Regions from separate parts of the Streptomyces sp. NBC_00178 genome, predicted to be linked through region 2. Evidence: riboswitches for the same ligand, from Rfam matches in the RefSeq annotation. Region 2 holds a riboswitch; the other holds the start of a gene.
What was found. A riboswitch is a leader RNA that binds a small molecule or an ion and turns the genes downstream of it on or off. The one in region 2 is predicted to bind S-adenosylmethionine.
Positions count from the first base shown of each region.

Region 1: linked by a shared signal. The riboswitch ahead of OHT61_RS08870 (aminotransferase class V-fold PLP-dependent enzyme) and the one ahead of thrC (threonine synthase) in region 2 are both predicted to bind S-adenosylmethionine.

Region 1 covers NZ_CP108143.1:2,054,918-2,059,530, reverse strand. The annotation lists gene qcrB (cytochrome bc1 complex cytochrome b subunit) at 1-175, shown strand, start outside; gene trpD (anthranilate phosphoribosyltransferase) at 299-1,363, shown strand; SAM riboswitch class IV at 1,450-1,567, shown strand; gene OHT61_RS08870 (aminotransferase class V-fold PLP-dependent enzyme) at 1,742-3,121, shown strand; gene OHT61_RS08865 (Lrp/AsnC family transcriptional regulator) at 3,191-3,472, opposite strand; gene OHT61_RS08860 (rhomboid family intramembrane serine protease) at 3,469-4,221, opposite strand; gene OHT61_RS08855 (hypothetical protein) at 4,387-4,613, shown strand, end outside.
Region 2 covers NZ_CP108143.1:4,135,640-4,140,252, reverse strand. The annotation lists gene OHT61_RS18040 (cold-shock protein) at 1-70, opposite strand, end outside; gene OHT61_RS18035 (MoaD/ThiS family protein) at 535-810, opposite strand; gene thrC (threonine synthase) at 840-2,138, opposite strand; SAM riboswitch class I at 2,157-2,284, opposite strand; gene OHT61_RS18025 (glucosyl-3-phosphoglycerate synthase) at 2,438-3,388, shown strand; gene OHT61_RS18020 (alpha,alpha-trehalose-phosphate synthase (UDP-forming)) at 3,517-4,613, shown strand, end outside.

The sequences.
Region 1 (4,613 bases), 2.1 Mb from region 2:
CAAGCCGGTCGAGATCGGCCCGACGGTCGACGAGAACGGCGTCGAGCGCAAGCCGTCCGTACTGCAGAAGGTGCGGGCGAGCCTCAGCAAGGGCTACTTCGGTGAGGACAGTCAGATCGCCAAGCCCACCGCCGAGGAGTACAAGGAGATCACGAGCGGCCACGGCCACCACTGATCACCTCAGCTGAACGCCACAGCGAGAGCCCCGTCCATCCGGTGGACGGGGCTCTTCGCTGCCTCCGGGCTGGATAGGGTGGGAGACATCCTTGTACCGGCTGTGGACTCCCAGGAGCGGACCATGAACGTGGCGACCCAGGACGGCGGCGACAACACGGCGGCCCGCACCTGGCCGGGCGTGCTGACCCCTCTCCTGCGGGGCGAGGACCTCGGCGCCGACGACACGGCCTGGGCCATGAACCGCATCATGAGCGGTGAGGCCACGGACGCGCAGATCGCCGGGTTCGCGGTCGCGCTGCGGGCCAAGGGCGAGACGGTCGACGAGGTGACCGGACTGGTCCGCGCCATGTACGAGCACGCCCACACCATCGAGGTGCCCGGCCGCACGGTCGACATCGTGGGGACCGGCGGCGACATGGCCAAGACGGTCAACATCTCCACCATGTCCGCCATCGTCGTCGCGGGGACGGGGGCCAAGGTCGTCAAGCACGGCAACCGCGCCTCCTCCTCGGCCAGCGGGGCCTCCGACGTGCTGGAGAAGCTCGGCGTCAACCTCGAACTCACCCCGCAGCGGGTCGTCTCCGTCGCGGAGGAGGCCGGCATCACCTTCTGCTTCGCCGTGAAGTTCCACCCCGCCCTGCGGTACGCGGCCAAGGCCCGCAAGGAGCTGGGGACCCAGACCACCTTCAACATCCTGGGTCCGCTCACCAATCCGGCACGGGTGCGTTCCCAGGCCATCGGCGTCGCCGACCCGAAGATGGCGCCCATCGTGGCGGGTGTGCTGGCGGACCGGGGCAACTCCGCGCTGGTCTTCCGCGGTGACGACGGCCTGGACGAGCTGACGACCACCGCCACCTCCCGGGTGTGGACCGTGCGCGACGGCACGGTCCGCGAGGAGCCCTTCGACCCGCGCGACGTCGGTCTCCAGCTGGTCCCCGTCGAGGCCCTGCGGGGCGCCGACGCGTCGTACAACGCCGATGTCGCCCGCCGGCTGCTCGACGGGGAGACCGGGCCCGTGCGCGAGGCCGTGCTCCTCAACTCCGCGGCAGCGCTGGTCGCGCTGGACCCGGGTGCGGGCACGCTGCAGGAGCAGCTGGCGGCCGGGATCGCGCGCGCCGCGGAGTCCATCGACTCGGGCGGGGCCAAGCGCGCGCTGGAGCGCTGGGTGTCCGCCAGCAACGCCTGAGAGGCGCACGGTGTGAGAGCGGGGCGCAGTCCGGATCGCGGACTGCGCCCTTGCGCGTCGCCAGGGGTGTGGCAAGATGCTGGGCAGGTCATGAGTGACAGCGACTACGGCCCCGGCCCGCTGTCCGGCAACCCTCCGTCCGTGGCGGGGTGCCCCGGGTGAAGACCAGGCCGCAGTCAGCGAGGTCTGCGGCAAGCGCGGACCCCTCGGCATCGCTGGATGCCACCCCTTGGGGTCCTGGTCCCAGGGAGCCTTCTGTGAGCAAGCGAATGCGATAGGGCGCGAAGCCCTCCTCCGCACACCCTTTTCCTCCTTCCTCTCCGCGCTGCCGCGTACCGCCGGCGCGAGGATGTCGCCTGCCTCTTACGGGAGTTCGCCATGTCTGTACCCACCGCTGCCGCCGACCAGACCATTTGTGCCCCGCTGCCCGTTCTGGGCGCGGATGTCACCGTTCCGCTCGTCACCGGCGGGGACGTCACGTACGCCGCCCTCGACTACGCCGCCAGCGCCCCCGCCCTCCAGCGGGTGTGGGACGACGTGGCCGCCTACGCCCCGTACTACGGCAGCGTCCACCGCGGTGCCGGATACCTCTCGCAGCTCTCCACCGACCTGTTCGAGACGAGCCGGGCCACCGTCGCGGAGTTCCTGGGCTGCCGCGCCGACGACCAGGTGGTCTTCACCCGCTCGACGACCGACTCGCTCAACCTGCTGGCCGCCGCGCTGCCCGCCGGCTGCGAGGTGTTCGTGTTCGAGACCGAGCACCACGCCTCGCTGCTGCCCTGGCGGGACGCCCGGGTGACCTACCTCGACGCCCCGCGCACCCCGGACCAGGCCGTCGCCACGCTCGAGCGGGCCCTGGCCGCCCGCGACCCCTACGGCCCGGCCCTGGTCTGCGTCACGGGTGCCTCCAACGTCACCGGCGAGCTGTGGCCGGTGAAGGAACTGGCGGCTGCCGCCCACGCCCACGGGGCCCGGATCGTCCTCGACGCCGCGCAGCTGGCGCCCCATCACCCGGTGGACATCGCGGAGCTGGACGTCGACTGGGTCGCCTTCTCGGGCCACAAGCTGTACGCCCCGTTCGGCTCGGGCGTGCTCGCCGGCCGGGCCGACTGGCTGCGGGACGCCGAGCCCTACCTCGCCGGGGGCGGCGCCTCCCGCAAGGTGGCGCGGCGCACCGACGGGGGAGTGGACGTCGAGTGGCACACCACCGCGGCCCGCCACGAGGCCGGATCGCCCAACGTCATCGGCGTCTACTCCATCGCCGCCGCCTGCAAGGCCCTGACCGAGGCGGGCTTCGACCGGCTGGTCGAGCGCGAGCAGCAGCTCGTCACCCGGGTGCGGGAGGGGCTGGCCGGAGTCCCCGAGGTGAAGGTGCTCTCGCTGTTCGGCGACGACGCCCCGAGGGTCGGCGTCATCTCCTTCGTGGTCGAGGGCTGGAACAGCTCGCACTTCGCCGCCGCGCTCTCCGCGGAGTACGGCATCGGGGTGCGCGACGGACTGTTCTGCGCCCACCCGCTGGTGCGCACCCTGCTGGGCAGCGAGCCGCAGGACCCGGGTGAGTGCGGCGCCCCCGAGGCCGCTCCGGGGGAGAGGTCGCTCAACGCCATCCGGGTGAGTTTCGGGGCCGGGACGCCGGACGAGCACATCGAGCGGTTCCTGGGCGCGGTCCGGGAGCTCGTGAGCTCGGGCGCCCGCTGGGCCTACCGGACCGAGGACGGCCGCTGCGTCCCGGACCGGGGCGCCTTTGTCCAGGTCTGATCCGTCCGTGGGCGGAACCGGCCGGGACGGGAGCGTCTCCCCGTCCCGGCCGGAGCCGTCCGCCGCGCCTCAGGCGTCGAGGCCGATGGCGAAAGCCGCCTCGAGGTCGTGCTGCGAGTAGGTGCGGAAGGCCACGTGGGTGTCGGTCCCCTCGACTCCCGGGATCTTGCTGATCCGGCCCGGGATGACGTCGGCGAGGTCGTCGTGCCTGGCGACCCGGACCATGGCGATCAGGTCGTACGTGCCGGTGACCGAGAAGACCTCGCTGACGCTGTCCAGCGAGGCGATGGCCTCGGCGATCTCGGGGATCCGGTCCACGCTGGTCTTGATGAGAACGATCGCGGTGATCACGGCTGGCTTTCTCCCTCGGTGGCCGTGGCTGGTGGCTTCACTCTAGTACCACCCCGATAACGCCCCCAGGCGTACAGGAACCCGGCGGCGAAGCCCGCCACATGGGCGAGGTAGGCCACCCCCGGCCCGCTTCCCGCGCCCTGGGCCGCGAGCCACTGGAGCACGAACCAGAACACGAGCACGATCCACGCGGGGAAGCGCAGCGGCAGGAAGAAGAGGAACGGGAACAGGCTGGTGACGCGGGCCCGGGGGAAGAGGTAGAGGAAGGCGCCCAGCACGGCGGAGATCGCCCCCGACGCCCCGACCAGCGTCTGGTCCGAGCCCGCGTGCACGACCGCGTAGGCCACCAGGGCGAAATAGCCGCACGCGACGTAGAAGAAGACGAACTCGGTGCGCCCCATGCGTTCCTCGGCCATGGCGCCGAACACGTAGAGGAAGAGCATGTTGCCGAGCAGGTGCAGCCAGCTGCCGTGGACGAAGAGCGCGGTCAGCGGGGTCAGGGCCGCGTGGGCGGAGCCGTCCAGGAGTTCGCTGGGGATCACGCCCCACCGCTCGAAGTACCCCGCCTGCGCGGCGAGGAGCGCGTCGCCCTCGCCGTGGGTGGGGTTGAACCCGGAGAGCGGGCTGATCAGGAACACCGCACAGCACAGCGCCATCAGTCCGTACGTGACCGGGGCGCCGCCCGCGCCGGCCGCCGCGCCGAGCTCCCGGGCCCGCTTCCGCCAGTCGCCTTCCCGCAGATCGATCACGTACAGAGCATGACGCACACGGTGAGAACGGGACAGACCGCCTCGCCGTGCCGGCGGGGATGCGCGAGGCCGTAGGGTTGCCGCAGGACTTCCGCAGTTCGACGGCGCACCGCGAGACCGAAGACCTGGGCACGCACGAGAGACTCGACGAAAGAGGACTCAACGATGACGACGGTTCCCCAGCCGACGGACGCGACCCGCTGGCGCTGCACACTCTGCGGCAATCTCACCCGTTTCGACGTGACGCGCTCCTCGAAGGTCGTGGAGTACGTCCATCTCGACCTGGCCGGGGAGTCGAGTGTCGAGGAGCGGGAGGTGGTCAGTGAGACCATCGAGTCCGTGCGCTGCCGCTGGTGCAACGCGGTGGACCAGATCGAACTGGTCGACAGGCC
Region 2 (4,613 bases):
CACCACCGTCGACCGCGATGAAGCCGTACCCCTTCTCCGCGTTGAACCACTTGACGGTGCCCTGAGCCATGCCCAACTCCCCTATTACTGGCCCTTGCACGAGACCGCACTTCGCGGTCCCGGGTCAGAACTCACCCTCCGACAGGAGAGGGTGGCGTGCGCCGGAACGCGTCGACCGCGGCTGAATGTATCTGCCCAACTGCCCTCTGCAACAGGGCAATCGGACGAGAATTCTGGGCGCGCGGGAACACCCGGACAGGTATGAACAGGAGGATTCCTGGGCAAGTCGGGCCAGGCAAAGGCCACTTATGCCTCAAGAGACTCACGCACTTTGGCTGCTTCTTGTCGCGGCCGGGCGCATTCTCATATGCGGGCGGCACGGGCAGCGGCGGGGACTTCCCCAACTCTACCGCGCTCAACCATGCAGAATGGCCCCCTCCGCTTCTCTTGCGGAGAGGGCCATCGTGCTCACGCTGCGGAGTCGCCGGACACCCGGCCGGGGCCGTCACTCCCCGTCCGCGTCCGTGCCGGGGATCAGCCTCCGGCGACGGCCGGGATGATCGAGACGCCGGCACCGTCCGGCGTCACCGCGTCCAGGCCGCCCTCGAAGCGCACGTCGTCGTCGTTGACGTACACGTTGACGAAGCGGCGCAGCTTGCCCTGGTCGTCCAGGACGCGGGCGCCGATGCCCGGGTGGTTCTGCTCCAGCGACGCGATGACCTCGGAGAGGATCGCCCCCTCGGCCTGGACCTCGGCCTGACCGCCCGTGTAGGTGCGGAGGATGGTGGGGATGCGGACCTTGACGCTCATGTCGGTGCCTTCCTTCGGGTCTCGGGTGGTCAGTTGGCGGCGGCGAGGCCCGCGTCGCGGAACGCGTCCAGGCTGGGCCGGATCGTCGCCGACAGGCCGGTCGTCGGGGCGACCGCGTCCAGCGTCTTCAGTCCGTCACCGGTGTTCAGGACGACGGTGGTCAGGGACGGGTCCAGCAGGCCGGCCTCGATCAGCTTCTTCGTCACGCCGACCGTCACACCGCCCGCGGTCTCCGCGAAGATGCCCTCGGTGCGGGCCAGTAGCTTGATCGCGTCCACGATCTGCTCGTCGTCGACGTCCTCCACCGCGCCGCCGGTCCGGCGGGCGATGTCCAGCACGTACGGGCCGTCGGCCGGGTTCCCGATGGCCAGGGACTTCGCGATCGTCTTCGGCTTCTGCGGCCGCACCACGTCGTGGCCGGCCTTGAAGGCGGTGGAGACCGGGGAGCAGCCCTCGGCCTGGGCGCCGAAGATCTTGTACGGCTTGTCCTCGACGAGGCCGAGCTTGATCAGCTCCTGGAGACCCTTGTCGATCTTGGTGAGCTGCGAACCGGACGCGATCGGGATGACGAGCTGGTCGGGCAGCTTCCAGCCGAGCTGCTCGCAGATCTCGTACGCCAGGGTCTTGGACCCCTCGCCGTAGTACGGACGCAGGTTGACGTTGACGAAGCCCCAGCCCTCACCGAGCGGGTCGCCGATGAGCTCCGAGCAGAAGCGGTTGACGTCGTCGTAGTTGCCCTCGATGCCGACCAGCTCGCCGCCGTACACCGCGGCCATGACGACCTTGCCCTGCTCCAGGTCGTGCGGGATGAACACGCACGAGCGGAAACCGGCGCGGGCCGCGGCGGCACCGACCGCACCGGCGAGGTTGCCGGTGGAGGAGCAGGAGAGCGTGGTGAAGCCGAAGGCGCGGGCGGCCTCGACGGCGATCGCGACGACACGGTCCTTGAAGGAGTGCGTCGGGTTGCCGGAGTCGTCCTTGACGTAAAGGCCGCCGGTCACGCCCAGCTCGCGGGCGAGGTTGTCGGCCTTGACGAGCTTCGTGAAACCGGGGTTGATGTTGGGCTTGTCCGCGACGTCGGCGGGGACGGGGAGCAGCGGCGCGTAACGCCAGATGTTGTCCGGTCCCTCGGCGATGCGCTTCTTCAGCTCTTCGGGGGAGCCGCTCGGCAGGTCGTACGCCACTTCGAGCGGCCCGAAACAGGACGCGCAGGCGAAAAGGGGGCCGAGTTCGAAACGCTCACCGCATTCGCGGCAGGAAAGCGCTGCGGCGGGACCGAGATCCACGGCGGAAGAATTGGTGTTTGCTGCAACTGTCTGCACGGCCATGATGGCGGAGGCCCTTTCTCCTCATCTTCCTTGCGACGTATTTCGCCACAAGACGGAATTGGCACCTTCCCCACCGTGACCTCGCGGTCGGCAGGAGGGTTGCCGGGACTTCAACGGGCCGTTCCCTCAGTCCCTCTGGATGAGCGCTATGGCACCGGACCAGCGATCCGGGCGTTTATCGGCGGAGCCACCCCGACATGCGAGGGCCATCCGCGTTGTTCAAGACTGTAACCGAAGCACCGGTCGGCCGAGAGGGTCGTCCGAACCGCGAGATGGATCACACACAGGGAGTATCGACCGTGCTGGAAGAGGTGGAACGCTGGCTGACCAGGCGTTCCTGGTCGGCCGACGACCGCCCGCTCGACCGCCTCACGGCCGCGCGGGCGAGGGATCCGCGCCGCGCCCGCGTGAGCGTCGTCCTGCCCGCGCTGAACGAGGAGGCGACGGTCGGCGCCATCGTCACGGAGATCCGCCGCGAGCTGATGGAGAAGGTCCGGCTCGTCGACGAGCTGGTGGTGATCGACTCCGGTTCCACCGACGCCACGGCCGAGGTCGCGCGCCGCGCGGGCGCCCGGGTCGTCCACCGGGACTCCGTACTCCCCCGGATACCCGCCCTGCCCGGCAAGGGCGAGGTCCTGTGGCGCTCGCTGCTGGTGACGAGCGGCGAGATCGTCTGCTTCGTCGACGCCGACCTGAGGGACTTCTCGGCCGGTTTCGTGTCCGGCATCGTCGGCCCCCTGCTGACCGACCCCTCGGTGCAGTTCGTCAAGGCGATGTACGACCGCCCGCTCGGCGAGGCCGCGGGCCAGGGCGGACGCGTCACCGAACTCGTGGCCCGCCCGCTGCTCAACCTCCACTGGCCCCGGCTGGCCGGATTCGTGCAGCCGCTGGGCGGCGAGTACGCGGTGCGCCGTTCCCTGCTGGAACAGCTCCCCTTCCCGGTCGGCTACGGAGTGGAGCTGGGCCTGCTGGTCGACGCCCTGCACACGGTGGGCCTGGACGCGCTGGCCCAGGTCGACGTCGGTGTGCGCAGACACCGCCACCAGGACGGCCAGGCGCTCGGACGGATGGCGGCGGCGATCTACCGGACGGCGCAGCTGAGGCTGTCCCGGGGCCCGCTCGTGCGCCCCGAGATCACGCAGTTCGAGCGGGGGCCCGGCGGATTCGTCCCGCGCACCCACGCGGTGGACACGGAGGAGCGGCCGCCGATGCGGGAGATCGCGGAGTACGCCTCCCGGAACGCCGCCTGAGGGCTGTCCCGTGATCCGCCGGGGATTGCGGGACAGCCCTCAGCGGTTTCCGGCCACCGCCTCCGCGCTCCGGATCTCCCGCCGTTCCTCACGTTTGGCACCTTCCCCCACGGGCTAGGTTCGGGTACATGGTCTCCGAGCACGCTGCCCAGGTCCTCGTCGCGTCCAACCGCGGCCCGGTGTCGTACGCCCTGCGGGAGGACGGCACGCTCGACTCGAAGCGCGGTGGCGGCGGGCTCGTCTCCGGCCTCAGCGCCGTCGACGACAAGCTGTGGGTGTGCGCCGCTCTCGGTGACGGCGACCGGGAGGCGGTCCGCAGGGGCGTGTCCGAGCCCGGCGTGCGCATGCTCGACATCGACGCCGGGGTCCACGAGGACGCCTACAACGGCATCGCGAACTCCGTCCTCTGGTTCGTCCACCACATGATCTACCAGACGCCGGTGGAGCCCGTCTTCGACGCGGAGTTCCGCCGGCAGTGGGCGTCCTACGAGGCGTACAACCGGGCCTTCGCCGAGGCACTGGCCGAGGAGGCGGGCGAGGGCGCCGCGGTCCTCGTGCAGGACTACCACCTCTCGCTGGTCCCCGGCATGCTCCGCGAGCTGCGCCCCGACCTGCGGATCGGGCACTTCTCGCACACCCCCTGGGCCCCCGTCGACTACTTCCGCCTGCTGCCCGACGACATCGGCGAGCAGCTCCTCAAGGGCATCCTCGGCGCCGACCGCGCCGCTTTCCTGACGCGCCGCTGGGCGGACGCCTTCATCGGCTGCTGCACGGAGATCCTCGGCGGCACCGGGCGCACCCGGATCGGTGTGCACGGACTGGGGGCGGACGCGGACTTCCTGCGCCGCCGCTCCCGCGAGTCGGACGTGGACGACCGCATGGAGACGCTGCGGGAGCAGGTGGGCGCGGGCCGGCGCACCATCGTGCGCGTGGACCGGACCGAGCTCTCCAAGAACATCGTCCGCGGGCTCCACGCCTACCGGGCCCTGCTGGAGGAGCGCCCCGAGTGGCGCGAGCGGGTGGTGCACATCGCCTTCGCCTACCCCTCGCGGCAGGACCTCGCGGTGTACCGGGACTACACGGCCGAGGTCCAGCGGGTCGCCGACGCGATCAACGCGGACTTCGGCACGGAGGGCTGGACGCCGGTCCTGCTCCACGTCGACGACGACTTCGCCCGCTCGCTCGCCGCGTACCGGCTGGCCGACGTCGCCCTCGTCAACCCGAT